4 regions of the Metabacillus sp. 84 genome follow, and region 4 is predicted to be linked to each of the others. Evidence: riboswitches for the same ligand, from Rfam matches in the RefSeq annotation. Region 4 holds a riboswitch; each other region holds the start of a gene.
What was found. Region 4 has a riboswitch for S-adenosylmethionine ahead of ACQCV8_RS19045 (methionine biosynthesis PLP-dependent protein). Riboswitches for the same ligand answer to the same signal wherever they lie in the genome.

Region 1 (7,381 bases), on a different contig from region 4:
CCGTAGTAGGTAGCAGATACATGCACTGCCAGCACCCCCAGGCAAGCGAGGGCACGAAGGAAATGGATTTCAAATAAATAAGCTTTGCCGCTTTTCTTAATAGCCTCAGTTGACATTCTCATATCGCTCCTTTACTGAGTTAGTACTTTCCCATTCTAAACGATATCTGTCTATGTGTGTAAGACAAATTTGAAAAGCATGCTTTCGTACGGGAACCCCATAGAGGTCTTAAGATGGAGTGATGGGGCTGTAAGCGCAACCAATCCCTGATTAAGCATGAGCACAAAGTCATCAGCTTTTTTTAAAAACTAAAAATGATGTGTTAGTCATTAATTGTTCCAGCGATAAAAATCATCAAAAATTTTTATAGGAACAGATATTTACAAAAAATCACGCATTTTGTCGAAACCTGTCGTCCGGAACAAGGTACCCATGACTGGCTGAAAAATTTCTATAGGCTCTCCATCCTGACTTTCCCTCTCGTCCCCGAGCCTATTTTGCATCACAAATTGATTTTTGTCAAAAAAATGGGCGATACTCCTGCCTCGTATCGCCCCTGAAAAATCAACTGTAATTTTCTCTTACATCAGCTGCATCGGAATCCTGCTTATTTGATTTAGGCTTCAGCTTCGGAAAGCCAAACGCAATAGCCAGAAGTCCGCAAACAAGTGTCAGCATCGGGTAGAACGTGTACGGGATGATGCTGAGCGGTGAGGCTTTAACAAGCTGAGCCCCCGCAAGCATCTGAGCCCCATAAGGAATCAGCCCCTGTACGCTGCACGAAAAGATATCGAGAATACTTGCAGATTTTCTGTTATCAATCCCGTACTGATCCGCAATGTTTTTGGCAAGCGGGCCTGCAGTAATGATAGAAATGGTATTATTTGCCGTTGATAGATTTGTTGCACCCACCAGACCGGCAATTCCAAGTTCTGCGCCTCTTTTTGATCGGATATTTTTCGTCATGGCATTTAGAATAAACTGAATTCCTCCATTGTGCTTGATCAGCTCAACCATTCCGCCAATCAAAACAGAGAGGATAATAAGTTCAGCCATTCCTGATACTCCGTCCATTAGCGATTGGGAAAAAGAAAGGATATTGAAGCTGCCATCGGAGAGTCCGATGATCGCGGTCAATACTATTCCCCCCCCAAGCACGGCAACAACGTTCAGTCCTGCCAGAGCTCCAATCAATACTCCAAGGTATGGGAGCATTTTAATGAAATTGAATTCCTTCGTTTCCACTGTGGAATCCATTCCTGCAGAGATCACAATCAAAATGATCGCTGTGACGACTGCTGCCGGCAAAACAATAAAGAAATTCGTTTTGAACTTATCCAGCATTTCTGTCTTCTGGGTTCTGACCGCCGCAATCGTAGTGTCGGATATGAAGGAGAGATTATCTCCGAACATTGCTCCTCCGATAACGGCAGCCACAGCAAGTGCTACAGGGATTTCAGTTTCCCCGCTGATTCCTGCTGCTATAGGGCCAAGAGCTGCGATCGTCCCCATTGATGTTCCCATTGAAAGGGAAACAAACGCTGCAATAATGAACAATCCTGCTACAAGAAAGCTCTGTGGAAAGTAGGTCAGAGCCAGGTTTACTGTCGATTCAACTGCTCCCATAGCTTTGGCCGATTCCGAAAAAGCACCTGCCAGGATGTAAATAAAGACCATAATCATAATATCCGGATGGCCGGCACCCTTTGCAAAGCGCTCAACCTTCGAATTCAGCGTTTCTTTTCTATTCATAAACAGCGCTGCGGCTACTGCGACCAAAATGGATACAACCATCGGCAGTTTATAAAAGTCCCCGGTGATCACACCTGCCGTAATAAAAAGGGCGATAAAAATCAGCAGCGGCAGCAGCGCCAGCGGATTTGCTTTTACTTCACGATTCACGTTCATTTTCCCACCTCGCATCAATTCTGTTCATAAAAAAGACCCCTTCTTATCCTTAAGAAGAGGCCTTAATACACAATAATCAGGACACTCTTCTCATCTTTCAAGCATTTGCTTGCTGGATTTGGCACAGCACTCTTAAAAAAGTCCGCTGCCGAGGCATCGCAGGGCCAGTCCCTCCGCCTCTCGTGATAAGAAGTTCGTAAATTTATGGGCATTTCATAAACAATCTTTTACTACCTTAAGGGCTGCACAAAAAAATGTCAAACCATAATTTTATTTTCTTAAAAAAATATTTACATGCTGTCATTCATGAAAGCCTTACCAAGCCTGCTGCAGCAACAGCAAGGATATATGTTAAAAAAGATGAATAGAAAACAGCAATAATTGCTATTTACTTTCCAGCAAAAGGATTCTTCCATTCCATCAATGCAGCATAATGGCATGATTCTTCATCCTCTAAATAGTTCCCCATGACCTTCAAAGGGGTGCGGCCGCACCTGAGCAAAAAGGTAAGGACCGGATCCTTTAACTCCCCGTTTACAACACCCTCTAAATACTCTTCAGGTTTCAGTTCATCTGACTTTTTATAGTAGCCCGGCATTCTTCCGCCTCCGAGCAAACGATCAAGCTTTTTATGTACAACCAATTCATAGGCAGAAAACATAAGCCAGCTCCCAAGCCCTGCCTTCCGGTATTGAGGTCTTACCCCTATATCCACAACATACAGCGTTCTGCCCTCTGAAACATGGCTGCCGATATAACCCCGGTCCGTCATATCATCCCACGTATGGTCCGGACCTTTCTCGTCATAATCAACTAAAAGGCTCGTCAGGGATCCTGCGAGCACTCCATCCACTTCAATGCATAGAGCTCCTTCCTGAAACAAGCGGATGTGGCTTTGAAGCTGCTCTTTGCTCCACAGGAGCTCGCTTGGAAAAGGAGGAGGAAAGCTCTCCCTCTGAATCCGGATCAATCCATCAAAGTCAGACTCATGATAGTTGCGGATAACAGCAGACTTCGGACCTTGATCATCAAAAACGTAAAATTCTTTTTTATACATTTGCTTTCCCCCCCATAGTTACTTATTTATACCGCGATCAGCAGGAGGGAAAACCTGTGTTTACCGGTCGGATTCAGTGAATGTGACCGCTTTTACTTTCTGTGTGTCTTTCTCGAACTCCACGGTGACGAATAATCCAAACTCCCGGCTGTCCCTGCGCACCCATAGTTTGAATTTCTCTTTGGCGGTCCTTCCTGAATCTTCACGTCCTATATATAAATAATCCAGGAGCTTAGCGTCCGGGTATTTCTTTTTTGCCTCCTGAATGGCAATGCGCGACCATTTAGCATAAGCAGGCTCCTGCTGATGTTCCCTTGCATAAACTTCCTGAGGTTCAGCACCGGCAGACAGCATCAGTGCGGCAAACAAAACAGACAACCATTTTTTCATAATAGACACATCCTTTTTTCTTTTAGGGTTACGCAAAGGCGTAAAAAAAAGACGTGCACCCGGCACGCCTTTTTTATCCAATTTCAATTTGATCCTTCCAGGTCTGATCTAACTGAATTAGCCAATTTTTAATCAGAGTCCGTTTTTGCACTAATCAGTCCAATTACAATCCCGAGAAGTGCTCCATAGGCCACCTCTTCCGGCTGATGTCCCAAAAGTTCATTCAGCTCTTCCTTCTGTTTCACATGGCCCAGACCTGGGAAATGTCCGGAGAGCAATTCGATATCCGCATCAATATCATTAACAAGCTTGGCAATCTCTCCAGTATGACGGCGAATTCCCTGCGCATCATACATAACGATGATTCCGAATACGACGGCCAATGCTGTTTCAACCGATGTACTCCCATTTTTGGCAGCCACATATGTAGCCAATGACGCCACACCTGCAGAGTGTGAACTAGGCATGCCGCCTGTCTGGAACATAGGACGCCAATCCCACTTGCCTGTCAGCCGTTTATGACCAAAAATCTTAAGTCCCTGTGCAATCCCTATTCCTGCTAAAGCTGTCAAAATTCCTCGGTTTCTTATCAATTCCTTCACCTCTCGTGAGATTAGTTTTGGACTGTTCCAACGGGACTATACACGTTTTCAGTTGGTACATACCCTACTTTGGCAGTTTATAAAATCACGCTGGGATTATACGGACCATATATGAGTATGTATGAGAAACCAAGGGCGGATTTCTGCACTCAGTACAGCACAAACACGCTCGGATTTTGTCGAAAAGTCTTTATATGAAAAGTACGGACAATAAAACTGGAAGTATGGACAATAAAATCAGAATACGGACATTAAATCTCAAGTACGGACAATAAAATCAAAATACGGACCATATATGAGTATGTATGAGAACCCAACGGCGGATTTCTGCACTCAGTACAGCACAAACACGCTCGGATTTTGTCGAAAAGTCTTTATATGAAAAGTACGGACAATAAAACTGGAAGTATGGACAATAAAATCAGAATACGGACATTAAATCTTTAAGTACGGACAATAAAATCAAAATACGGACCATATATGCATATATATGACAACCCAAGGGCGGATTTCTCAACTCAGTAAAGCGCGAACACGTTCGGACCATATATAACAAACCAAGGGCCGAGCTATGCACTCAATAAGGTTCAAAATGCTCGGATTTTGCATCTCGCTGGCAAACTTTCCGATCGATCTGAAGGAACGTCGTTCATTAGCTGCCGGAAACAGAGCAAAAAGTGCTCAGAGCAAACTCTGAGCACTTTTCCAGTTGCATTAATCTCTTCAGGAAGTATGGTGCTACGTGTAACTCTCATTTTCCTGCTGACCGCTTTAATTAGAAGCTTCTTGCAGCTTCCTTTGCATTTTCAACTGATTGATTGAAGATTTGATCTGCAGCTGATGGATCGGCTGCCATTCCTTCAGCAAGGATCACTTCAACGTCATTGATGCCAAGGAAGCTCATTACAGCGCGGAAATAGCTTTCCGTATGCTCCATGGATGCAGCAGGTCCTTCAGAATATACGCCTCCGCGAGCTTCGATCAGAACAACTTTTTTATCTCCGGAAAGACCGACCGGTCCATTTTCTGTATATTTGAATGTTTTTCCTGCTACAGCAATGGCATCAATATAAGCTTTCATCAATGGAGGGAATCCGAAATTCCACATTGGTGCAGCGAATACGACTTTATCTGCCTCCAGAAATTGATCAACCAGCTGGGAAAGACGGTCAATTTTGGCCTTTTCCGTATCAGTCAGTTCGTTACCGGACGCAAGTTTTCCCCATCCCCCGAGCACTTCTGCATCGATTAAAGGAAGGTCTGTGTTATATAGATCGAGGGTTTCTACTTGATCTCCAGGATTCTGACTGTTGTATGCATCAAAAAATGCATTGGCCACCCGTGCGGAAAAAGACATTTCGTCGCCTTTTGGATTTGCTTTTACATATAGAATGTTTGCCATTATGATCTCTCCTTAAAATAGTCTTTAATAAAATATCTCAACTTCGAGATTTATTTTAAATCACGTGTACCATTATGTCAACTTGTTTGCATTCCGCTTAAATTTTCGTTCAAAGAGAGAGTCAAATGCCTATCTAAAAGTTTTAAAAAGCACCTATTAAGGGTAAATCCTAACTAAGCTATTGAATGGAAAGGATGAATGAACATGGATCAGCAGCAATTAAGAGAGCAGATTGTGAAGATTATTGACCAAAATAAAATCGGGACACTTGCAACGGTAAAGAATCGCAAGCCGCATTCCCGTTATATGACGTTTTTCAATGAAAATTTGACACTTTATACCCCGACGGATATAGAAACACATAAGGTTGAAGAGATTGACGAGAACCCTAACGTCCACATTCTTCTTGGTTATGACGGCGAAGGTTTCGGTGATACGTTTGTAGAAGTGGAAGGCACAGCTTCAATTGAAAAATCAGAGGAGCTTAAACAGCGTTTATGGGATGACAATATGAAGATGTGGTTTGACGGACCAAACGATGAGAATTACATCATTTTAAAAATTGTACCGGATCAAATAAGACTGATGAATAAAAAAGGCGAGCCGCCTCATACACTGGAAGTATAACTCACTAAAATGGGCGGACAATCCGAGTTGATTGTCCGCCCATTTTGTTATGGAGGTTTTTGATTTGAAAAAAGCGCTGATACTTTACGGCGGACCCGAGTGGCATTCGCCGGAAAGTATGGCCCGATTCTCAGCTGAACATCTGCTGGCTGGCTTTGAAACGGAGCTTTCATCAGATTTGACTATTTTAGAGTCCAGCCGCCTTCATGAATTTGATATCATCATTCCTTTATGGACTCAAGGTGAATTACAAGGTAATATGGAGTCCAATTTAATGGATGCCGTGGAGAAAGGCTTGGGTCTTGTCTCATGGCATGGCCTAACCGGCTCATTCAATAACAGTCTCCTTTTTAAAATGATGATAGGAGGTCTGTTTGTCGGACATCCGGGGAATTTCCTTGAGTATGAGGTGCTGGTTTCAAATGCAGACCCCCTTACTGAAGGACTTTCAAGCTTCTCTGTCTGTTCTGAGCAATATTACATGCTGACGGATCCCAATAATGAAGTCATTGCCCATACTATTGTAAACGGGGGCAATTTTCCTTGGCTTAAAGGAAATGCAATGCCCGTTGCCTGGAAGCGTTCCTGGGGGAAGGGCCGTATTTTTTATCACTCCATCGGACATTATCCAAGGGAGCTTGAAATACCTGAGGTGATGGAGCTAACAATCCGGGGAATACGCTGGGCTGCCAGATGAGAACGTTAGGAGGTGCCAGTCCGATGCTTACCCGCTGCAGTGCAGCATCGGACTGGCACTTTACCTGCAAGAATAATTGCAACACAAGGTTGCTCTTCATTACCGCTTTCTTTGCTCATGCTTATGCTTTTATTAATTCTTTACATGTAATCATTTCTTTTTCAATCGCCGTTACCTTATAGCAACTTCAGGCGGCGCAATGCATCTTGAGGTCTCACCTGGCCCGTTCCTTTAAACAGGGGTCTCTTTCTCATTCATTTGCATTTGTATTGGAAAACTGCAATCTCTAAGGAAAGAGCCTTTTCAAATCGTTAATTGACCAAGCAAAACAGACAAAAAAAAGCTTGAGGCTTTTTCCCCAAACTTTTTTCTGTTACTTTTTCTATGGTAAACTTGCTGCTCATTTCCGCTTCTTTCATTTACTGACAGTAAACCCTGCAAATGGTAATCAATCAGCAGCTTCCTTTCACTTAGCCATTAGGTAAAAGAAGTGGACATCAAAAACTCTTTCGAACGCTCTTCCTTCGGATTGTCAAAGAATTCATCCGGCGTTCCTCTCTCGACGATGCGTCCTTCATGCATATAAATGATGGAATCGGCGACCTCGCGTGCGAAGCCCATTTCATGGGTGACGACGATCATCGTTTTTCCTTCCTCAGCGAGCTGCTTCATCGTTTCAAGCACTTCTCCCACGAGTT
Region 2 (7,381 bases), on a different contig from region 4:
CGAAGGTTAAGAGCTTCTGTCAGTTCATCTACACGGCGCTTCGTACGTCCGAAAACGATCGCAAGCTCCGGAGACTGGATGTCCAAAAGGCGTGTCAGAACATCAAATTTCTGTTTTTCATGTGTATTAATGTAAAATTGCTGAATGTTTGGAGTCGTTACTTCTTTCGCTTGTACTTTCACAACTTCAGGATCTTTCATGAATCGTTCCGCAATGCGGCGGATTGGATCCGGCATTGTCGCTGAGAAAAGAAGAGTTTGATGATTATCAGGAACATTGGAAAGGATGGATTCGATATCTTCAATGAATCCCATGTTCAGCATTTCATCTGCTTCGTCAAGAACGACTGTATGCACGCCGTCCAATTTTAATGTTTTGCGGTTGATGTGATCAAGCAAACGTCCAGGTGTTCCCACGATGATATGAGGATTTTTCTTCAGCGCACGGATTTGACGGCTGATGTCCTGTCCTCCATAGATAGGAAGAACGCGGGAGCGCTTGTAGTAGCTTAGCTTGTAAAGCTCTTCAGATACTTGAACCGCAAGCTCGCGAGTCGGTGCGATAATGATCGCTTGGATGTTTTGGTTTTCAGGCTCGATTTTTTCGATTAACGGTAAGCCGAATGCTGCAGTTTTACCTGTACCGGTTTGCGCCTGTCCAATAATGTCTTTCCCTTGAAGGCCTAGAGGAATGGTTTGGGCTTGAATCGGGGTCGCCTCTTCGAAACCCATTTTGTTAATTGCCTTCATTAGACTTTCGCTTAAACCTAGATCTTGAAACTTTGTATTCAAATTTATTCATACTCCTTTATTTATCCAGTCTTCTCAGACTTAGTTATAGTCTTCACAGACTTAAGTTCCAGTTCATATCTTCTTTTAAGAAGCCCGTAAACACTTAAATTTAATCATACCATGATATGACACTGAATACAATCAGGTAAAAAATCCAATATTTATCCCTCTTGTTTTTGGTGCTCTCGTCTGTGAGAGGGTGTGATTCCGAGGAACTCCCCGGCTTCTTCTGCCAATGCTTCAAAGTCCCCCCCGTGGCAGACTAAATGCTTTGAGGAAGGGAGGAAACACAGTTTTTTCTTTTGTGAGCCGATTTTTTTGTACAGAAAATGGGCGCTTTTCACCGGCACAATCCCGTCGCATTCGCCTTGAACAATCAATACGGGGATGCGAATACCAGGAAGCCTTGGCTTTACATAGTTTACCAGTTTTCGGAATTGCAGGGTAGCCATAATCGGAGTTTCCAGTATTTTTTTTCGATAGCGCAAGTAGATTTCATTTTCATGGAGGAGGCCTTTGAAGCGATCCTGGACCATTCCCCGGATATCTTTAATGAACTGCCGAGGATTCACATAATAAGCGGCTGCACTAAGGAGAATGAGTTTTTTAACCGGATATTTCTCAGCCAGATAGGAAGCGATCATGCCTCCCATGGAAAAACCAATAACATATACTTCCCCGCAATGCTCCAAAAGGCTCTTCAATTCTTCTTCCGCACAGTCAATCCAGTTTTCAAAAGCAATTCCTTTGAGCGAGTCCGAATCGCCGTGCCCCGGAAGGCATGGCGTTCGAACCTCCCAATCGGTATTCTTTCTGACATAATCAGCAAGCGGCTCTACCTCATAGGGGGCACCCGTAAATCCATGTATGAACAGACAGCCATTCATCCTATCCCTCCCATAATAAACCTCATATACAGGTTTACCCGTCCGGGGAGAAAATAAAAATGTTTTCCGGGGCTTTTTTTATTCCTTCTCTTCTTTTAGTGCATCTACCGCTTCTTCCAGCCTCATGCCTCTTGATGCCTTGACAAGGAACAGGTCACCTGGCCGGGCAAATCGTTTTACGGCAGCAATCAGATCCGACTTATCTGTAAAGCTTTCTACCTCTCCAGCAGATAATTTCCTTGCCGCTCCCTCTGCTATCTTTTCGCCGAGGACTCCATAGGTGAACACACGGTCGATTTTGCCTTTGGTGATATGTTCGCCTGTTTCCAGATGAAATTCAGCCTCATTTTCACCCAGCTCAAGCATATCCCCAAGAATCAGGATTTTACGTGCATATCCCTCAAGATCTTCTGTTAACGTAATCGCAGCCTTCATCGAGGTGGGGCTTGCATTGTATGCATCATTGATGACGGTCCAGCCTTTAGCACATTTAGTCAGCTCAAGTCTCATAGAAGTCATGGCAAGCTTGCTTAATCCGCTTTTGATATCCGAATCACTAACCCCCAAATGACGGGCGGCCGCAATCGCGGCAAGCGCATTCCATACGTTATGCTTTCCCAGAACCGGAATCATAAACCGTTCTCCCCCGGGCTGTGCGGTAAACGCCACACCTTCATCTGACTGAACGATGTCTGCCGGATATAAGCTGTTGGTGGCCTTATCTCCGAAGGTGACGGTTTTTATCTCCATTAAAGGCACTCTTTCCTGAAGCAAAGGTTCATCTCCAAAATAAAAAAGAATTCCATCCTCCTTTAAGCCGGAAACTATTTCAAGCTTTGCTTCTGCAATGCCTTCTCTGGAACCAAGTTCCATCATGTGGGATTCTCCGATATTGGTGATTATGGCTGCATCCGGGCAGGCAAGATTTGATAAAAACTCAATTTCGCCCCGGGAGCTCATCCCCATCTCCAGCACGGCCACTTCCGTATCCTCCGGCATGGAAAGCAGGGTGAGAGGAAGTCCGATATGGTTGTTAAAATTCCCTTTAGTTTTATGTACTTTATACGCTGAAGAAAGTGCAGAGGCGAGCAGATCCTTGGTGGTCGTTTTTCCATTGCTCCCCGTTACTCCGGCTATCTTGACGTTAAGCTGTTCTTTGTAGGATTTAGCCAATGTCTGGAGTGCTACGAGCGTATCGTCCACAAAAATCACAGGGGCATTTTCAGGCGGATTCGGCTCGTTCCTATCCCAAAGGACAGCTTCTGCACCTTCACTGAGAGCCTTGCCGGCAAAGCGGTGGCCGTTAAAGTTTTCCCCTGTAATCGGTACAAACAGCGAGCCGGGGAGGATGCTCCGCGAATCGGTCGAAACACCGTTTACGGATTTTTCTTCAAAAGAATCAGACAGGCCTTCTCCGCCCGCCATCCTTTGAATATCTTTTAATGTTCTTTGTATCATACGGTTATCTCCCTTCAGAAAGAGGCCGGCTTCCCTCTGCCTCAATGAACCTCCTGAAGCAGACTCAATAGGCAGCGGGCAGCCAGCCGCTCAATGATTAAAATGTATGCTTAATCTGCTGTTTCTCTTCATGCCGTTCAATGGCCAGGGAAACGAGTTTTTCTATAAGCTGAGGGTATTCAAGACCCGTGTGCTTCCAAAGCAGCGGGAACATGCTGAACGGGGTGAAGCCCGGCATCGTATTAACCTCATTTATTAAAGCTCTGCCATCCTCAGTCAAAAAGAAGTCGGCACGCACAAGACCTGAGCCATCGATCGCTTTAAAGGCTGCAACGGCCATTTTTTCAATCATCTCGTATTCACTGTCCGTCACTTTAGCCGGAATCATCATATCGGTGTCACCGTCAACGTATTTCGCTTTATAATCGTAGAATTCCTTTTTAGGAGCGATTTCTCCTGTTACGGAACATTGCGGTTCATCATTTCCGATTACCCCTACTTCAATTTCGCGTCCAATGATTCCTTCTTCAATGATAATTTTACGGTCATAGGAGAAAGCTTCCTCAAAAGCCGCTTCCAGCTCTTCACGGTTTTTGCATTTGCTGATTCCAACGCTTGAGCCAAGATTAGCGGGTTTTACAAAGCATGGGTAGCCGAGGTTGTTTTCAACCTTCGCATAAACAGTTTCCGGATCTTTTTTCCATTCGCTGCGGATCAGCCATACATAATCGGCTTGCGCAAGACCAGCCTGGGCAAATAGATTTTTCATAACGACTTTATCCATGCCCGCCGCTGAAGCAAGCACTCCGTTTCCAACGTACGGAAGGTTCATCAGTTCAAGCATGCCCTGGATCGTTCCATCTTCCCCATTAGGTCCATGAAGAAGCGGAAAAATGACATCAAACGGCTTCTCCTCCTGGTCAGCAGATGCAGACGGAAACAGCTCTGCATTCAGAGCAGACGGCATAATCGCCTTCCCTTCAGAATCGCCAAGCTTCAGGGCAGATACACTGGATGCCGGCTCATACAGCTGTGCACCGCGGATCCATTCTCCCTTTTCTGTAATATAAATAGGATGTATATCAAATTGCTTGAGATCCAGCGCTTTAATAACAGCAAGTGCTGTTTGCAATGAGACTTGATGTTCTGCGGATTTTCCACCGTATACAAGCCCGAGTTTAATTTTCATGTTTTATTTCCCCCTCAATCTTTCACGTACACGTTTTTTTCATCACTCTTCCTATTTTATCATTTTCCAGCCTGTTTGTTATCTTTGGCCCTGCAATTCTTTTATAGCATTCGAACATCTGTAAACTTTTGTGCGAAATCAAAATGTCGTTTATTTCTGCAGTTTGTATTAAAATAGGGGCAGGAGGGATTATGCATATGGAAAAAATTACATCAACCGAACAATTCGAAAAGCTCATTTCATCTGATAAGGAAGTTCTCGTTAAATTCTTCGCTGACTGGTGTCCCGATTGCACGCGAATGAACTTTTTCATTGATGAAATTCTTGAAGAATATAAGGACTTTCAATGGTTCGAGATCAATAAGGATGAGTTCCCTGAAATAGCTGAAAAATATCAGGTTATGGGAATTCCAAGCATTCTTATTTTCAAAAACGGCGAAAAGCTCGGTCACTTGCACAGCGCCAATGCCAAAACACCTGATCAGGTTCGTGAATTTCTTACAGAAAAACTTTAAGCACAAGCTCCGGCTTGTGTTTTTTGCTTTCCGATCAAACAACCTTTTGCGCGGGTTGGGCAGCACGAGTAAGAATCCTTGACTTTCCTTTCAATCAGTTTTATGCTCGTTTTAATTTCATTCACTCTTATCGAGAGAGGCGGAGGGACATGGCCCTGCGAAGCCTCGGCAGCGGATCACGGCAAATGTGAAACCGTGCTAATTCCTGCGGGCATATGCTTTTTGCCCGGCAGATGAGAGAAGAGCCGGTCTGCTTTTCAGATTATTCCCCCCTCTTCTGCTCAGGAAGAGGGGTTTTTACAGTTTCTTAAATCAAAGGAGGAAAAGACATGACTGCCATTCAAATTGAAACGGCAACATTTGCGGGAGGCTGCTTTTGGTGCATGGTAAAACCATTTGATGAACTTCCCGGAATTCACGGGATCGTTTCCGGATACACAGGCGGGCACATCGATAACCCATCATACGAGCAAGTAAAATCCGGAACATCAGGGCACGCCGAAGCCGTTCAAATCCGGTACAATCCAGAGGTTTTCCCATACGAAAAACTGCTTGAGCTCTACTGGCAGCAAATTGACCCTACGGATGATGAGGGCCAATTTATCGACCGCGGGGAATCTTACCGGGCCATTATTTTCTATCATACGGAAGAACAGCGCCAGGCTGCCGAAGCTTCAAAACAGCTCCTGGCTGAAAGCGGAAAATTTAAAGAACCGATCGTAACCCCAATCAAGGAAGCAAGTGCCTTCTATCCGGCTGAAGAGCATCATCAGGGCTTTTACAAAAAAAACCCTGAAAAATACAAGCAGGAGCGTGAGGAATCCGGACGCGAGGCTTTTATCAATCAGAATTGGAAAAATCGTTAAGAGTGCGGAAATCCGCACTCTTTTTATTTTGGTACATGATTTTCTTGATGTTGGAAAAATTATCTTAGAGTACATATCGAAGGAGGCTTTCCCTTGTCTACTAAATCAATCCCTTCATCCCCTGAACCTTTTTGGAGAGAATCAGCCGGGCTTCCCTCCTTTCCAAAGCTTGATAAAAATCTCGATACGGATGCAGTTGTTGTCGGAGGCGGCATCACCGGAATCACAGCTGCCTACTTACTTGCCAAAGAAGGAGTTAACGTCGTCCTGCTTGAAGCCGATGGGCTGCTGAACGGAACAACCGGCCATACAACAGCCAAAATCACCACCCAGCATGACCTGATCTATGATGAGCTGATTCAGCAAATCGGGGAAGAAAAAGCAAAAAAATACTTTGCTGCGAACCATGAGGCGCTCGAGTTTATGAGAGATTATGCAGCAGGTGTTTCCTGTGATTTTTCAAACCAGGATGCCTATATTTATACAGCAGAGAGCAAAAATGCCACGAAGCTTGAAAAAGAATACAAAGCCTACGTCAAACTCGGAATCGATTGCGGGATGGCAGACTCAATCCCTTTTGACCTGCCTATTAAAAATGCCATTCTGATAAAAAATCAGGCCCAGTTCCACCCTCTTTCCTATTTAGGCCACATGACAGGTGAGCTGCAAAAGATGGGAGTGGAAATCTACGAAAATACAGTTGCCGTAGATGCGGAGGTTTTTGAGGGAGGAGCAAAGGTCAGAACGAGGGACGGCTTCGAAGTCAAGGCCAAGCACGCTCTTTCCTGCTCCCATTTTCCTTTTTTTGATGGAAACGGCTTTTATTTCGCACGAATGTATGCGGAAAGATCCTATGTCCTGGGCGTTAAAACAAGGAAGCCTTATCCGGGCGGAATGTATTTAAGTGCGGACAATCCGACCCGCTCAATCCGCTCAACTCCAATGGACGGTGAGGATCTCATTCTCATTGGCGGGGATAGCCATAAAACCGGCCAGGGATTCGATACGCAAAAACATTACGAAGCCCTTGAGCTGTTTGGAAAAGTCCATTTAGGGCTAAAAGAAGCTGTGTATAAGTGGTCTGCACAGGATTTAATTACCCTGGATAAAATTCCTTATGTCGGTCCGGTGACAAAAGGGAAGCCGTCCGTTCTGGCTGCATCAGGCTACCGCAAATGGGGAATGACAAACGGCACGGCCGCTGCCATGATGATGAGGGATATGGTGCTCGAGAGAGAGAATCCTTATCAGGAGGTGTTCTGCCCTTCCCGATTCATTGCAGACCCAAGCATCAAAACATTTCTTGTCCAAAATGCCAATGTAGCCGGACACTTAATTGGAGGAAAGCTGGACTTTGGTTCACGAAAAAAAATCGAAGAACTGCGCAATGATGAAGGCGCCCTCGTCTCCTATAAAGGCCAAAAAGCCGCCGCCTACAAGGATCAGCAAGGCTGCCTGCATCTGGTGGACTCAACCTGCACCCACTTAGGCTGCGAGGTTGAATGGAACCGCGGGGACAGGTCCTGGGATTGTCCATGCCACGGCTCACGCTTTTCCACTGACGGAGAAGTCATGGAGGGCCCCGCAGACAAGCCTCTTAAAAAATTGCAGATGGACGAAGCATAATAATTGTGCTTTCTATCTAAATCGGATACAATTCGATTGTGCACAACTT
Region 3 (7,381 bases), on a different contig from region 4:
TGATGATGTCACAGCCCTCTTTAATCTTTTCAGCTGCTTTTAAAGACAAGGCAGCGAAAAATTGCTCAGGAAGCCGTCTTAGTAAGCGGGATGGTTCAAAATATGTCATTCTATTCCACCTTCTCGAAAAATTCTTGAAATGATAGTCACAAATCATATAGTGTTAATACAGAAAAGTAAAGAAAATTCTGATTGAAAGCGGGGGTCAAAGTGAAACAGTCAATTGCGTGCATCCAATTTGATATCGCATTCGGCAATCCGGAAGAAAATAAAAAAAGAGCGGCAGCTGCGATCAGGGAAGCCGTTAAAGTCAATCCGCCGGACATTCTTGTATTACCCGAATTATGGAACACTGGATACGATTTGACAAGACTGGATGAGATTGCGGACCCGGAAGGAAGGGACTCGAAGGCTTTTCTTTCGGCCTTGGCTAGAGAGCACCATGTCCACCTGGTGGCAGGGTCCATTGCCAAAAAGTCCGGTAAAGAGATAACAAATACAATGCTCATTTTCAGCAGGAGCGGAGAGCTGGTACATGAATACAGCAAAATTCATTTATTTAAACTGATGGATGAACACCATTATTTGACAGGCGGCAAAAGCAGCGGACTTTTTTCTCTGGATGGAATCCAATGCGCAGGCTTTATATGCTACGATATCCGCTTCCCTGAATGGATGCGGGATCATGCAGCCCATGGAGCAGAAGTATTGTTCGTCGCCGCTGAATGGCCCCTCCTCCGCCTTAACCACTGGCGGGCGCTCCTCATAGCAAGAGCCATTGAGAATCAGGCCTTTGTCGTTGCCTGCAACAGATGCGGGTCCGACCCCAAAAATAAATTTGCCGGACATTCTATAATCATTGATCCATGGGGATCAGTTTTGGCCGAGGCGGGGCAAGGAGCAGAAACACTCCGCGCTGAATTGGATTTCGCAGAAATTGCTGAAATTAGAAGACAGATTCCCGTATTTCAGGACCGCCGGCCTGAATTGTACCAATCGTTCTTTAAAAGCTGACCTCCCTATTTAATTTTTTATATATAAGGGTTAAATCACTCAGCCTGAAGCTTATGAATGGTTTTATCAGATTCTTTCTGATGCCGGGCCTTTAAAACATACTAAAAAAAGATTGACAGACTTATTGTGGAGCTGGTAAGATTTTCATCAATGATTGATTGCAAAACAATTAAAACATTCAAAAAAATCTAACACATATACTCTTATCGAGAGTTGGGAGAGGGAATTGGCCCGTTGACCCCAACAGCAACCGACCGTAATTCCATTGCGAAATGGGGCGCAGCAAGAAGCGCCGGAGCAAGACGCTCCAAAAGGCACGGTGCTAAATCCGTCAGAAGCTTTATGCTTTCTGGGAGATAAGAGGTGCGGAGACAGCCTCTTCAAGCCTCTTTCTCAAAACGAAAGAGGCTTTTTGTATTTGCACTTATCTAAAAAACGGCTTTTCAGGAGGCGAAAAAATTGGGTATACCACATTCAGCATTTTATGAACCGTTAACGGAAGCCGCCGCTGCGGCACTCGCGGTCAGGCTGGGCCTCGTTCCAGACACGATTCTTCACTGCAGGGAAATTGGCGATGGGAATTTGAACCTTGTTTTCAGAGTACATGATCCAAAATCAGGCAAAGGGGTGATTGTTAAGCAGGCTCTTCCATACGCAAAGGTAATCGGTGAATCATGGCCGCTTACCCTTGACCGGGCACGCATTGAAAGCAGCGCCCTCGTTAAGCATGCAGAGCTTGCACCAGGGCTTGTCCCGGAGGTCTATTACACCGACCAGCCCCTAGCTGTAACCGTAATGGAAGACCTGTCACACTTACAAATTGCCAGGCAGGCATTGATCGAAGGAAAACAGCTCCCGCATCTCGCTCAGCACATTGGAGAATTTATGGCCAGGACGCTCTTTTATACGAGCGATTTCGCCCTTGAGCCTCATGTGAAAAAACAGCTTGTTAAACAATTTACGAATCCTGACCTTTGTAAAATTACAGAGGACTTTGTGTTCACCGATCCATTCTTCGATCATGATTCAAATGACTTTGAACCGGAGCTCCGGAAAGCGGCGGAAGAGATCTGGGCAGACACCCATTTAAAACTGGAAGCTGCCAAGCTTAAAAAGAAATTTTTAACGCAGGCGGATGCCTTAGTGCATGGAGACCTCCACACAGGAAGCATTTTTGCAGGAGAAACAGAAACGAAAGTCATTGATCCTGAATTTGCGTTCTTCGGCCCGATCGGCTTTGATCCAGGACAGTTTATTGGAAATCTCCTGCTTAATGCCCTATCCCGTGAACCGGATAAACAGGAGTTTCTGTTTCATGCGATCGAAACAGCATGGAACACATTTGCTTATGTGTTTAAAGAAGCTTGGAAAAACAGCAGTCTGGACTGCTACTCTGAAGTGGAAGGTTATCTTGAACATACATTGGCGCAGATATTTGAGGATACAATCGGCTTTGCGGGCTGTGAGGTGATCAGAAGGACAATCGGCCTCGCCCATGTGGCCGACCTCGATGGCATCCAGCCGCACAGCCGGAGAATAGAAGTGAAAATTCAGTCGCTGGAGCTTGGGAAAAAATTGATCAAGCAGCGGCGCAATCTTACGGAACCAGGGCAGCTCAAACGGTTTTTCCGTCATGCTATTGCCCCCTGATTAGGAGGACTATAAACATGCTTCAGCCATCTTTCATCGTACCCCGTTCAGTTGAATGGAAGGATACTTATATTTCCTTGCTTGATCAGCAAAAACTGCCGGCCGCAGCCGAATACATTCGCCTGAACAACATAAAAGACGTTTGGGAGGCTATACAAAGTCTGAAAGTGAGAGGCGCCCCGGCAATCGGAATAACAGCAGCATTCGGGCTTGCCCTTTCTGCATCCCGCTACAGTGAAACAGAAATTGGTTTATTCCTGAAACGGCTAAAAAAAGAGCAGGAATATTTAGCTGGGTCGAGGCCAACGGCCGTAAATCTGTCCTGGGCTCTTAACCGTCTTCTGAAATCATGCGGCAATGTTCAATCAGTGAATGAAGCAAAAACCAATCTTATACATGAAGCCATTCAAATTCAGGCAGAGGATGAAGAAACCTGCAGACAAATAGGAGAGCATGCGTTAAAGCTCTTTTCTAAAAACGACCGGATCCTGACCATCTGCAATGCAGGTTCAATAGCGACTGCCAGATACGGAACAGCGCTTGCTCCCTTCTACTTGGCAAAGGAGCAAAATTTCCCGCTTCAAGTGTTTGCATGTGAAACCCGGCCGGTGCTTCAGGGATCAAGACTCACTGCATGGGAGCTTATGCAGGCAGGGGTCGATGTTACTTTGATTACAGACAGCATGGCTGCCTTTACCATTAAAAACAAGAAGATCAGCGCCATCATTACAGGAGCAGACCGCATTGCGAAAAACGGTGATACCGCTAATAAAATTGGAACATACAATCTTGCTATTTTAGCAAATGCCTTCAGCATCCCGTTTTATATTGCTGCCCCACTCTCTACTTTTGATTTAAACATGGAAGTCGGAGAACAAATCCCAATTGAGGAACGCGACGCTAAGGAAATTACTCATATAGCAGGAACCCAAGTATCCCCAGACGGCGTCCAGGTCTTCAATCCTGCCTTCGACGTAACTCCTGCAGAGCTGATAACAGGCATAGTGACAGAAAAAGGGGTCATGAGAGGAAATTACAGCGTTAAAATCGAAGAGCTTTTTTTACCCGAACCATCTGTATGAAATCCGGGAATCCGTTCGAACGGGCATGCTGAGGAACAATCAGAGCTGAAAAAACTGAGGATGCCGGCTTTTATGTATCCTCAGGTTTGCATGTCTGAACGCTGTTCAGCCGGATCAGCTTTGCAGCTGGGGATCCTCCCAATAAAAGATTTGAGTGTTCATTCTTCAATCTTTGCCCATAGCTCCTTTGGATTGAGCTCATAAATGCTGTTTTCACGGTACATGATTGCATTGACAATCATTTCCCGCCGGAGGGTGGCATAATCTTCATGATATTTGGTGATCGCTTCATTCACTTCTTTTTCTGTATACTTCTTCCCAGCTTCAAAATCTTTCGCAATATAGCAGAGAACCATAAGCTTTCGTTTGCGCTGGGATGGAATGGTTTTTAACTTCCCCTCACTAGTTAAATAATTTTGCACAATTTTCAACTGATCCCCCGTTAGCTGCTTCACTTTGTTTTCCTCCTCAGCATTGATAAGTTTTCCAATATCGTTTGCATAATTTTCAATAACCTTGCTTTGAAGAAAGTAATAAATGGTGTTTTTTTCTCTTTCTTGACGGACCAGATTGACTTCTTTCAGTTTGGAAAGATGGTGGGTGATGGTCGGCGGAGTGAGTCCGAGAATCCCTGCTAATGCCTGGCCGTGTTTAGGCCCGTTTGCCAGGATGGCAATGATTTTTAGCCTTGTTGCATCTCCCATTGCTTTATGAAATTGGACTAAGCGGTTTAATTGCATGTATGCACCTCATAATTAGATATATATCTAATTAGATAATAGTCTTATTTGTATTCTATTGTCAATTATTTCTGAAGCTTTATAATGGCTTGAGCCTGTTCTTTTGAGATGAGGCTGCACTTATTAAACAGCGCTGCACAGGCTGCAATTTTCACATTTCTTGCCGGCCGGATGATCACAGTAATCCCTCCCCCTTCTTGCGCTCAGGAAACTTTTTTACCCTTGTTAAATACTATGTCACGGCTCCATATTTGTGACAAGTTTCCGGCAGCGTGAATCAAAGCGCCAATGCACGGGTAAAACGGGAATTGGCAGCCGGTAACCAGCATTCCAATACAAAACACCGGATTAGTCATCCGGTGTTTTGTATTATGCCTTTTTGTATTCTGTTTTTTCGAGCTCCAGTAACGCAGCTTTTAAGTCTGTTTTCGACCCTGCATAACCGGTGAGAGATTTATTTTTTCCTATTACCCGGTGACACGGGACGATAATCGGGAGTTTATTGTTCTTATTGGCCTGTCCGACGGCGCGAACTGCTTTTGGGCTTCCAGCTTTTTCAGCAATTTGGGAATAGCTTAGGGAACTTCCGTATGGAATCAATTTTAATGCTTCCCACACACGCATTTGAAAGGGAGTCCCTTCGGATTTAAATGGCAGATCAAATTCAGTCCGCCGGCCTTCAAAATATTCTTTCATCTGGGTTTTAGCTTTCTCTAACACAGGAAAATCAGCCTCTTCACATGGCAAACGGGATAAATCAGAGCCTGGAAGCAAAACCTCCAAAATATCAGTCCCGTCCGATACAATCGTTATCTTTCCTATAGATGTATAAACCTGAGCGAATCCTATCACTTATTCCACCTCTTTTTTTCCTGCAGGAAGAGTAATATAAAAGGTAGTACCTTTTCCTACATAACTTTCCACTTCTACCTTGCCCCGGTGTTCCTCGATTATCTTAAAGCTTACCATAAGACCAAGACCTGTCCCGCGGTCTTTTGTTGTGTAAAATGGCTCTCCTAATTTTCTTAGCTTGTCTTCAGGAATTCCGTTCCCTTCATCCTCAATGGATATGATTAAGTGATCGGGGTCCGGCATTTTCAGCTTAGTCCGTACCTTTCCACCGTTTGGCATCACTTCAATCGCATTTTTTAAAATATTAATAAAGACCTGCTTCATTTGATTGGGCTCGCAGAATATGGATGGGATCTCGCCTTCTGCTGTCAGCTCCAGCTGAACATTGGAAAAAATGGCTTGTGCGTTTAAAAGTTCCATTGTCTCCTTCATAATTTTCACAATGCTGTTTTGTTCAAAATGCACAGCCTGCGGTTTAGCCAGCACTAGAAACTCGGTAATGATGCTTTCAATTCGGTCCAGTTCGGATTTTATCACATGAAAATACATGCCAAAGTCCTCTTTCACACCGCTTTCCAAAAGCTGGATGAATCCTTTCAGCGCTGTCATCGGATTTCGGATTTCATGGGCAATTCCTGCTGCAAGCTCCCCGACAACATTTAACGTATCTGATTTTCTAAGCCGCTCTTCGAGTTCCTTTCTTTCAGTTACATCCCTGAATATGGCCAAATGCATATTTTCATTTAAATTCAGCTTTAATGAAAAATCAAGGATTTTTGTATGCCCTTGTTTGGATTGCAGGCAGATTTCATTTGTGCCCTCCTCTTCTTTTTGAAGCTCAGCAAAAAAATCGGAAGGAGCTTTAGTCTGATTTGGAAACAATAACGTATACAGGTTGCATTTCTCAATTGCCTCATGATTCATCTCAAAAATTTTGGCTGATACTGGATTGGCAGCCATGATGGAAAAATGGCTGTCAAAAAGGATGATTCCCTCCATAGCTCCATTAAAAATTTTACGGAATTTTTCCTCGCTTTGCCGCAATTCTTTCTCCATGCGGTTCCTGTCGCTTACATTTCGTAAAATGGTAATATGCTGGCCTTTAAAAATATTGGCTTTAGAAGTGAATTCCAGCTGTTTGTACTGTCCGTTCGGCATATGGAAATTAAGTTCCTGGCGGATGGATCCTGTATTTAAATATTCATCAAAAGCATCATGATAACGCGGGTCTCCCTGATCAATAAAGTCTGTAATTGAGCTTTTCAGCAGCCCTTCCATCGGAAGTTCGAAAATACGTGTCGCCCATCTGTTCGCTTTTTGGATTTTCCCCTTTTTATCCCATATGATGATGGCATCCATAGCGTTTTCAAAAATTTCCCGGAAGCGGACTTCGCTTTCATAAAGCTGGGCTTCCATTTCCCGTTTCTCTGTAATGTCCCTCATGATCGACATATAATAGCCATTGAGGATATTCGCCGTAGTTGTAAACTCGAAGATTTTTCTTAGGCCGCTTTTCAGCCTGACTGGCAGGTCGCCTTTCGCTTTTCCTGATTTAGAAAGAAGTGACCAGGTTTGATCCATTTCCCCTTGACTTTCCTTATCAATGAAATCCTTCAGCTTATAGGAGGAAAGCTGGTTTTTCTGCAGTTCGAAGCTCTCGCAAAAGGAGGTGTTTGCATCTACGAGCCTGCCATATTGATCGTAGATCACAATTCCATCCAGTGCCCGGTGAAAAAGATCCTGAAACATTTGCTCATTGATGGTTCTTTCTCTTTCCAGTATTTTCTTTGAAGAAATATCCCTCATGATCGATAAATCAAACTCACCGATCGCTTTCTTTTTTGCGGCAAATTCAATAAACTTTAGCTGTCCGTCATCGAGCTTTATCATTAATTCCTCTTTTAAAGCACCTTTTTCCGATAGCACGTCCCTTTGTCTTTTTATTTCTTCATTAGCAAACAAAGCAAGATAATCATACAATGATTTTCTAAGGAGCTTATCTTTCGTTTCTTTAAACATTAAGCAGGCTGCTTCATTTGCATC
Region 4 (7,381 bases):
TCTCCAAAAAGCGATTACATTCAGCAGGCTTATCAGCAGTCGGTACAGCCTCTAGCTAAGCGCTTTGGTGTTGAGATGGAGCTGCCGATGGAGCTGGACCCGGTTCCGCATACACATCTTGCCCATCAAGGCTACCAGTTTGCCAAGGAGCACGGAGAGGGACTCGCTTATGTAGATGCAGTATATAAGGCCTATTGGCAGGAAGGCTTAAATATTGGAGATATGAATATTCTGACCGGGATCGCTCGTGAGCTTGGGTTAAACGAGGCAGCATTTCAGGATGCAATTACAGGCGGGACGTATGTTCAAGACCACAAGGAAGCGCTGAATCATGCGCGATCAGCTGAGATCCAAGCGGTACCTACTTTCATTATCGGAAATCAAAGGCTTCAGGGACTTCATTCTAAGGAAGCGATCGAACAGGCTATCGAAGAACAGGCTGGCGGCGCAGCGAATCCAGGGAATGCCTGCGGACCAGAAGGCTGCTGAAATAAAGAGGGAGTGAATCAATCATGGCAAAGACGGAAGCCTTTACGGATGCCATTTATGATGCGATCGAACAGGTTCACGGACTGGATGACGGAAAGCAATGGACTTTAGATCGCGCAGGGAAGCTTGGCATAAAAGAGCACATACAGGAAATGAAAAAACATTACGAATCAAGCTACCGTGAGTTTGAAACATGGCTTACAGAGCTGCTTCAACAGAAAAAGCCTCCGGCTGAAATCGAGGCAATGCACTTTGCATTGTATGAGACAGACGATACAATAAGCTTTTACATAACGGGTGCAGAGGAATGGGATGAAGAAGGCGACTGGGCTTTTTCAAAGGATTACGCCCCGTTATCTGTGGAACAATATCTCCCGGTATTTGCACCGATTTATCAGATTTTAGAGGATCATTTGCCTGCCGGCTTATTCCTTGGCACAGTTTTGGTGATTAGTTATGTGAAGGAATATGTTAAGCTCAATGCCGGTCTATTTCCGGATGGAGTCATATTGGCTGCAGGATTTGATGGCGGAGACGTCATCGACTTTATGGAACTCTCATAGAATGAAACGGACTTCTTTGCGGAGGTCCTTTTCTTTTTAATGCATGCCTGTGGCCTCCTGAATTCTGGGTGATTAAGAACAGGAGAAAGAGCTGATGGATCCCATCGGCTCTTTCTCCCTTTTTCTTTCCTTAAAATTTCACAATTTCCCTTGCCTCCACAGGTCTCTTGGTATAAAGTGGATAAAATATCGATTTAGGGGGATTCTGATGAACAGAAAAGCAGCCATTCTCTTAAGCTCCACCGGAATCTCTAATCTTGGTGACTGGATTTATTTTATTCCTTTAAATTTGCTGGTCTATCAAATGACCGATTCGGCTGCAGCGGTTGCCGGGCTGTACATCATTCGTCCGCTAGCCGGCATGATGACCTCGTTTTGGGCTGGAAGCCTGATAGACCGCTATTCTCAAAGAAATCTGATGATCGGACTTGACTTTGCCAGGGCGATTCTGGTCCTGCTTCTTTTAACCACGCCTTCCCTTCCGGTTATTTATGCGCTCGTATTTGTGATTTGTATGGCGGATGCGTTTTATGATCCGGCAGCGTCTGCTTACGCGGTTAAGCTGATCCCTTCTGAAAGCAGGCAAGTGTTTAACTCTTACAAAAGTCTTGCCTGGTCCGGTTCTTTCATATTGGGTCCGGCTCTTGCGGGACTGCTGTTTATGGCTGGAAAGCCGGAGCTTGCCTTTGCTGCGAACGCTTTATCGTTTTCCCTATCGGGTTTGCTGCTTTTTTTCTTGCCAAGCTTGGAAATGAAGGCACATCCTCCAGGGAAAAATTTCTCGTTAGCTGTTTTGGCCAGTGACTGGAGAATGGTGATGAGGTATATGAAATCAGCGCGCAGTGTGATGGCTGTTTATCTCCTGTACAGCGGACTCATGATGATGGCAGCCGCTCTCGACTCTCAGGAAGCCGTATTTTCTCAGGAAATATTAGGGCTTTCCGAAAGCGCCTATGGCATGCTTGTAAGCATCTCAGGTATAGGATTGCTTACGGGATCCGTTATCAATAGATTAGCTGTGAACAGATTGCAGCCATCAGCATTGATTGGCTGGGGTGGCATGCTGATTGCGGGAGGCTATTTCATCTACTCCCTTTCCTCCTCCTTTTTATGGGCTGCCGCAGGTTTTTTCATTCTTGCTTTTTCTATGGCTTTTGCAAACACCGGAATCTGGACATTTTATCAAAACCACGTGCCATCGGACATAATGGGACGAGTGGGGAGTGCACTTGGATTGTTAATTTCCCTTTTTCAAATCGTTTGTGTTCTTGGGATCGGAATTTCCGGGGACTGGTTTCCGCTTAGGGCTGTGATCGTCTCGGGAGCCGCCGCAATGATTCTTCTTTCCATTCTTCTTCTGGCAGCAGTGATGAAGCCGCCCTCTGCGGCCACAAAAGCAATGTATGCTGCAGAAGAAGGGGCAAACTAAATTCAAATGGTTCCCTATTTCATTCAGACATACACCGTGTTATACTAAACCACTCAATGTTAAACAAACGGATGCAAAGAAAAATCTTCGCATTTCGAATAATTATAGAGGTGTATGCGAATGAACAAACGATGGACGATTGGCACAATCAGCGAATTTGTAAGGAAAAATTCTGAAAGCAAGCTTCTGACTGCGGAATATCATGGTTTCTCTCAAAAGCTGCTATTCCAATGTGCATGCGGCAGCCAATTTGAAAAAACCTTTACCAAATTCAAGAACAACAACCAGCGTAAGTGCGATGTATGCCAGCCCCCAAAAGCATCACGATAACGTGCAAACTTCACAAAGTGCCGATTTCTCATAAAAGAAACGGCACTTTTTTTGACTTCAAATCCTCTTCCAGCTAACGGATCTTTAAGCAGGAAAGCCCTCACATGCTATAATTTAGAAAAATATGGAGGGATAAAATCGTGTTCAGTATCCTTAAGTGGTTTTTCTTTGCTCTGACACTCCTGCTTGCTGCGTATAATCTTCTATCGCAGAATTTTGCTTTTCAAGGGATGATGATTTTCTCTTTGGGAGCCTTTCTCCTTACAAGGGCATTCGAAGACATCAATCAGGAGAAAAAAGTATTGGGGTATATCCAGCTCTGTGCTTCTGCCTTTATCATCCTTTCATCGTTTCAAGTGTATATCGGATAATTTCATCAAAAAAAGAAGGGATTGAACCGCTATATTAAAAATGTTCCAGGTGCTCCTGTCGCTCCTTATCCTGGTTCTAAGTGTATATATTTTCTTATCTGATGATTTTGCCCTTTTGGATCTTTCCATGCTCCTAATGGGTCTGCTTTTAATTGTGATGGGACTTAGAGAGTACAAAAGCAAAAGGATCCCAATGGCCGTTGTGCTTTTTGCCGTATCACTCTTTGTTTTTGGGGTGTTGGTCCAAGCCAGTTATTTTTGATCCTGAGCAGTTAGGGGATCGACTTTATGCCAATCCCCTCCCTCTCAAGCTATTGTTTTTACAGCAGACCCTTCTGAATTTGATGCTTAAAAACCTCACTTATAACCTTGCATACTGCAGCGGCTTCGTCTTTGGAAGCTGGTCAAGGGCTGCCTTAAAGTCCATGATTAAATCCTCTGCTTTTTCCAGGCCTACACTGACTCTCAGCAGGCCGTCTGTAATTCCTCTTGCATAGCGTTCTTCTCTGGGCATAGCCGCATGAGACATCTTAGCCGGGTAGGAGAGGATGGTTTCCACCGCTCCGAGACTCACTGCAAACACCGGGAGCTGCACATGATGAACGAGCTTTCTAACCGCGTCCTCATCCGATAACTTGAACGATAGCACCGCTCCCGGCCCTTCTGCCTGATAACGCTGCACCGACCAGCCCGGATGATAGGATAAGCCTGGATAATATACTTCCTCTACTGCAGGGTGCTTAGAAAGAAACGCAGCAAGCTTATGGGCGGATTCGGTTGACTGTTTTAGCCTGACATGAAGGGTTTTGAGCCCTCTTAGCACCAGCCAGGAATCCTGTGCACCTAAAATTGCCCCGAATGAATTCTGCAGCTTGTAAAGCTGATTTCCCAATTCTTCATCTTTGACTGCGGCAAGTCCGGCTACTACATCACTGTGCCCGGCTAAAAACTTTGTTGCGCTGTGAAGGACAACGTCTACCCCCAATTGAAGAGGACGCTGCAGTGCAGGGGTTAAAAACGTATTGTCCAGGAAAGTAAGACACCCATTCGCTTTTGCAAGTTTTACCATCCCTTGGATATCTGTAATTTTTAAAAGCGGATTAGAAGGGGTTTCCAAATAGATCACTTTTGTATTTGGACGGATTTTGGATGCAACGTTGTGAAGATCCGTCATGTCCACGAATGTATATTCAATGCCAAATCTGCTCAGGACCTCCGTTACCATCCGGTACGTGCCTCCGTATACATCTTCAGTCACCAGAACATGATCCCCTTTTGATAATAAAAGAAAGGCAGTCGAGATCGCACTCATTCCGGAGGAAAAAGCAAATCCTCTTGCACCGCCTTCCAAATCAGCAATTGCCCTCTCGAGCACTTCCCTTGTCGGGTTGCCTGAACGTGCATAATCATATTTCCCGAACTGATCAAAATCAGTCTGATGAAAAGTGGAGGACAGGTGAACGGGAACGCTGACTCCTCCCGTTTCCTTATCTGTTTTATGGCTGTTGTGCAGCAGCTTCGTTTGCATTGACCAATCAGTATTGCTCAATTTTTTCCGCCTCCTTAACAGCCTCGAATGCCTGCTTCAAATCCGCTTTGATATCTTCTGCGTGCTCTATTCCCACCGAGAAGCGCAGAAGCCGGTTACAGACACCGTTTGCCGTACGTATTTCTTCTGGTATATCCATATGCGTCTGGGTAGCCGGATACGTCATCAAACTTTCAACCCCGCCAAGACTCTCTGCAAACGTGATGATGTTCAAATTTTTCAAAAAGGGGTTGATCCACTCCTCTTTAGCGATTCGAAAGGAAAGCATGCCCCCTCTTCCCGGATAAAGGACATCCGTTACCTCTGGGCTTTCCTCTAAAAATTTCGCCACTTCTGCAGCATTGAGCTCGTGCTGCCTCATTCTTAATGCCAGCGTTTTCAACCCCCTGATCAGGAGCCAGGAATCAAAAGGGGATAAAACGGCTCCGATTGCATTATGGTGGGACGCAAGCTCCCTGCAGAGCTCTTCGCCTTTCGCTGCCACAATTCCGGCGAGCAGGTCGTTATGCCCTCCCAAGTACTTGGTTGCGCTGTGAATGACAATATCTGCTCCGCTTTTCAGCGGCTGCTGGATGACCGGTGTATAAAAAGTGTTATCGACAATCAGCAGCAGTCCATGCTTTTTTGCCATTTGTGCGACCGCTGCTATATCCGCTTCCTGCATAAGCGGATTCGTTGGCGTTTCTAGAAAAATCGCTTTTGTATTTGGGAGGATTCTCGCTTCAGTATGCTCCAGGTTTGTAAATGAATCATATTGAAACGTTAATCCATATTTGCGCCATTCCTGCTCAAAAAGCCGGTACGTTCCGCCATAGATGTCCGACGAAACGATTAAATCATCACCTGTTTTAAACAAAGCCATAATCGTCTGAATCGCCCCCATCCCGGAGCTGAAAGCAAAGCCCTGATCTGCTCCTTCAAGCTCCGCAACAGCATGCTCAGCGATTGCTCTCGTCGGGTTGCCCGTCCGTATGTAATCAAAGCCCGTCGACTCTCCAATTCCTGCATGGCGATAGGCTGTCGTTAAGTAAATCGGAGGATTGACGGCGCCTGTCGCCTGTTCACTGCGGTTGCCTATTTGAGCCAGGATCGTTTCTGTATGTTTTGTCATATTATCCCCTCATTTCTTTTAATAAAAGAATACAAAAAAGCCTTCTCCTGAAATAAGAAGAAGGCTTGTCGCTTAAACATTTCTTCCTCTTATCTCCCAAGCTCCGAGTTGCTTGCTGGATTTAGCACCTTGGTACGCAGTCACGTTCGCGTGTCTACCGGTTGCTGAGGTTTCGCAGGGCCAGTCCCTCCACCTCTCTGGATAAGAATAAATCGTCGGAAATATATGAATTTTTTATAACCTTACCGTATATCTATGATTTTTTCAAGCTTTTCATTCATTCTTTTCTGCTCTTTTGAAAACAGCATTTTTTCCAGAATCGTGATAAAATAAGTGGAAGCGAATTCAAAAGTGAATTTTTAGCTTGTATTACATTCATCTGGAGGACTTACAAGTGGAGAAGCAAACTGGAATCGTTAAAGAATCTTCTTTTTTTTCAGAGGCATTAGATGAAGAGCTGACAGTACTCACCTACCTGCCCAAAAGCTTTTCACCGCTCTATAAATACAGCGTCCTGATTGCCCAGGACGGTCAGGATTACTTCAGGCTTGGGCGGATTGCCCGCCAATATGAATCACTTCTGGAAACCGGAAACGCTGAAAATTTAATTATCGTGGGAATTCCTTATAAAAACGTTAAGGACCGGAGAGAGAAATACCATCCTGAAGGGGCGAAGTTTGCTGCCTACAAGCGTTTTCTCGCTCATGAACTGGTTCCCTTTCTGGACCGGGAATTTCCGACCTATCAGGTGGGTCAGGGCCGTGCCCTGATCGGTGATTCGCTTGCAGCTACGATCGGATTCATGACAGCTCTCGATTATCCGAGCATTTTTGGCAAAATCATTATGCAGTCTCCTTATGTTGATGCACAGGTGCTTGAGGCCGTTTCGTCCTTTACATCAGGACCGGAAATGACGATTTACCATCAGGTCGGCATAAGAGAAACTGAAGTAAAAACCACTGCCGGAGAGGTGCAGAATTTTATCGAACCGAATCGTGAATTGCAAAAAGCGATCGAAAAAAAAGGATTTCCTTACACATATGAAGAATTTGATGGAGACCACACATGGACTCATTGGCAGCCTTTGCTTCCTGATGCGCTGAAGGCCATGTTCTAATTTACTATTCAACTAATGGAGGGAACCTGAATGAAATACGGAATTGTCTTATTCCCGGCAAAAAAACTTCAAGATCTGGCGAATTCTTACCGAAAACGCTATGACCCTCATTATGCGCTCATTCCGCCGCATTTGACCCTGCGCACTCCGTTTGAAGCATCGGATGAGAATATAAAAGAAATTTCCAAAGAACTTCGGGCTATCGCTAAAAAATTCAGCCCTGTTCAGCTGGAAGTTCAAAAAATCAGCTCCTTTTCTCCCGTTAATAATGTTATTTACTTAAAAGCGGAACCGAATGACAATCTGATAGCCCTTCATAATGAGCTTTATACCGGTGCTTTGGAAGAGGAGCCCGAATATTCATTTGTTCCTCATATCACCATTGGCCAAAAACTATCGGATGCAGAAATGGCAGATGTACT

Region 1: linked by a shared signal. The riboswitch ahead of ACQCV8_RS18790 (Na+/H+ antiporter NhaC family protein) and the one ahead of ACQCV8_RS19045 (methionine biosynthesis PLP-dependent protein) in region 4 are both predicted to bind S-adenosylmethionine.
Region 2: linked by a shared signal. The riboswitch ahead of msrA (peptide-methionine (S)-S-oxide reductase MsrA) and the one ahead of ACQCV8_RS19045 (methionine biosynthesis PLP-dependent protein) in region 4 are both predicted to bind S-adenosylmethionine.
Region 3: linked by a shared signal. The riboswitch ahead of mtnK (S-methyl-5-thioribose kinase) and the one ahead of ACQCV8_RS19045 (methionine biosynthesis PLP-dependent protein) in region 4 are both predicted to bind S-adenosylmethionine.

What each region holds. Positions count from the first base shown of each region.
Region 1 is NZ_JBNILN010000017.1:40,149-47,529, forward strand. It holds gene ACQCV8_RS18785 (acyltransferase) at 1-116, opposite strand, end outside; gene ACQCV8_RS18790 (Na+/H+ antiporter NhaC family protein) at 565-1,908, opposite strand; SAM riboswitch class I at 1,996-2,100, opposite strand; gene ACQCV8_RS18795 (GNAT family N-acetyltransferase) at 2,297-2,965, opposite strand; gene ACQCV8_RS18800 (DUF3889 domain-containing protein) at 3,026-3,355, opposite strand; gene ACQCV8_RS18805 (divergent PAP2 family protein) at 3,484-3,948, opposite strand; gene ACQCV8_RS18810 (FMN-dependent NADH-azoreductase) at 4,733-5,359, opposite strand; gene ACQCV8_RS18815 (pyridoxamine 5'-phosphate oxidase family protein) at 5,564-5,986, shown strand; gene ACQCV8_RS18820 (ThuA domain-containing protein) at 6,051-6,683, shown strand; gene ACQCV8_RS18825 (amino acid ABC transporter ATP-binding protein) at 7,161-7,381, opposite strand, start outside.
Region 2 is NZ_JBNILN010000008.1:22,241-29,621, forward strand. It holds gene ACQCV8_RS14110 (DEAD/DEAH box helicase) at 1-791, opposite strand, end outside; gene ACQCV8_RS14115 (alpha/beta hydrolase) at 953-1,678, opposite strand; gene ACQCV8_RS14120 (UDP-N-acetylmuramoyl-tripeptide--D-alanyl-D-alanine ligase) at 1,757-3,136, opposite strand; gene ACQCV8_RS14125 (D-alanine--D-alanine ligase) at 3,234-4,325, opposite strand; gene ACQCV8_RS14130 (thioredoxin family protein) at 4,523-4,840, shown strand; SAM riboswitch class I at 4,965-5,080, shown strand; gene msrA (peptide-methionine (S)-S-oxide reductase MsrA) at 5,170-5,706, shown strand; gene ACQCV8_RS14140 (FAD-dependent oxidoreductase) at 5,800-7,332, shown strand.
Region 3 is NZ_JBNILN010000006.1:86,488-93,868, reverse strand. It holds gene ACQCV8_RS12615 (pyridoxal phosphate-dependent aminotransferase) at 1-109, opposite strand, end outside; gene ACQCV8_RS12610 (carbon-nitrogen family hydrolase) at 211-1,014, shown strand; SAM riboswitch class I at 1,215-1,377, shown strand; gene mtnK (S-methyl-5-thioribose kinase) at 1,474-2,664, shown strand; gene mtnA (S-methyl-5-thioribose-1-phosphate isomerase) at 2,682-3,746, shown strand; gene ACQCV8_RS12595 (metalloregulator ArsR/SmtB family transcription factor) at 3,905-4,486, opposite strand; gene ACQCV8_RS12590 (methylated-DNA--[protein]-cysteine S-methyltransferase) at 4,856-5,338, opposite strand; gene ACQCV8_RS12585 (PAS domain S-box protein) at 5,339-7,381, opposite strand, start outside.
Region 4 is NZ_JBNILN010000018.1:22,484-29,864, reverse strand. It holds gene ACQCV8_RS19080 (DsbA family oxidoreductase) at 1-489, shown strand, start outside; gene ACQCV8_RS19075 (hypothetical protein) at 513-1,052, shown strand; gene ACQCV8_RS19070 (MFS transporter) at 1,261-2,481, shown strand; gene ACQCV8_RS19065 (hypothetical protein) at 2,602-2,811, shown strand; gene ACQCV8_RS19060 (hypothetical protein) at 2,952-3,182, shown strand; gene ACQCV8_RS19055 (DUF3953 domain-containing protein) at 3,223-3,444, shown strand; gene metC (cystathionine beta-lyase) at 3,544-4,710, opposite strand; gene ACQCV8_RS19045 (methionine biosynthesis PLP-dependent protein) at 4,718-5,842, opposite strand; SAM riboswitch class I at 5,929-6,050, opposite strand; gene ACQCV8_RS19040 (esterase family protein) at 6,237-6,959, shown strand; gene ACQCV8_RS19035 (YjcG family protein) at 6,990-7,381, shown strand, end outside.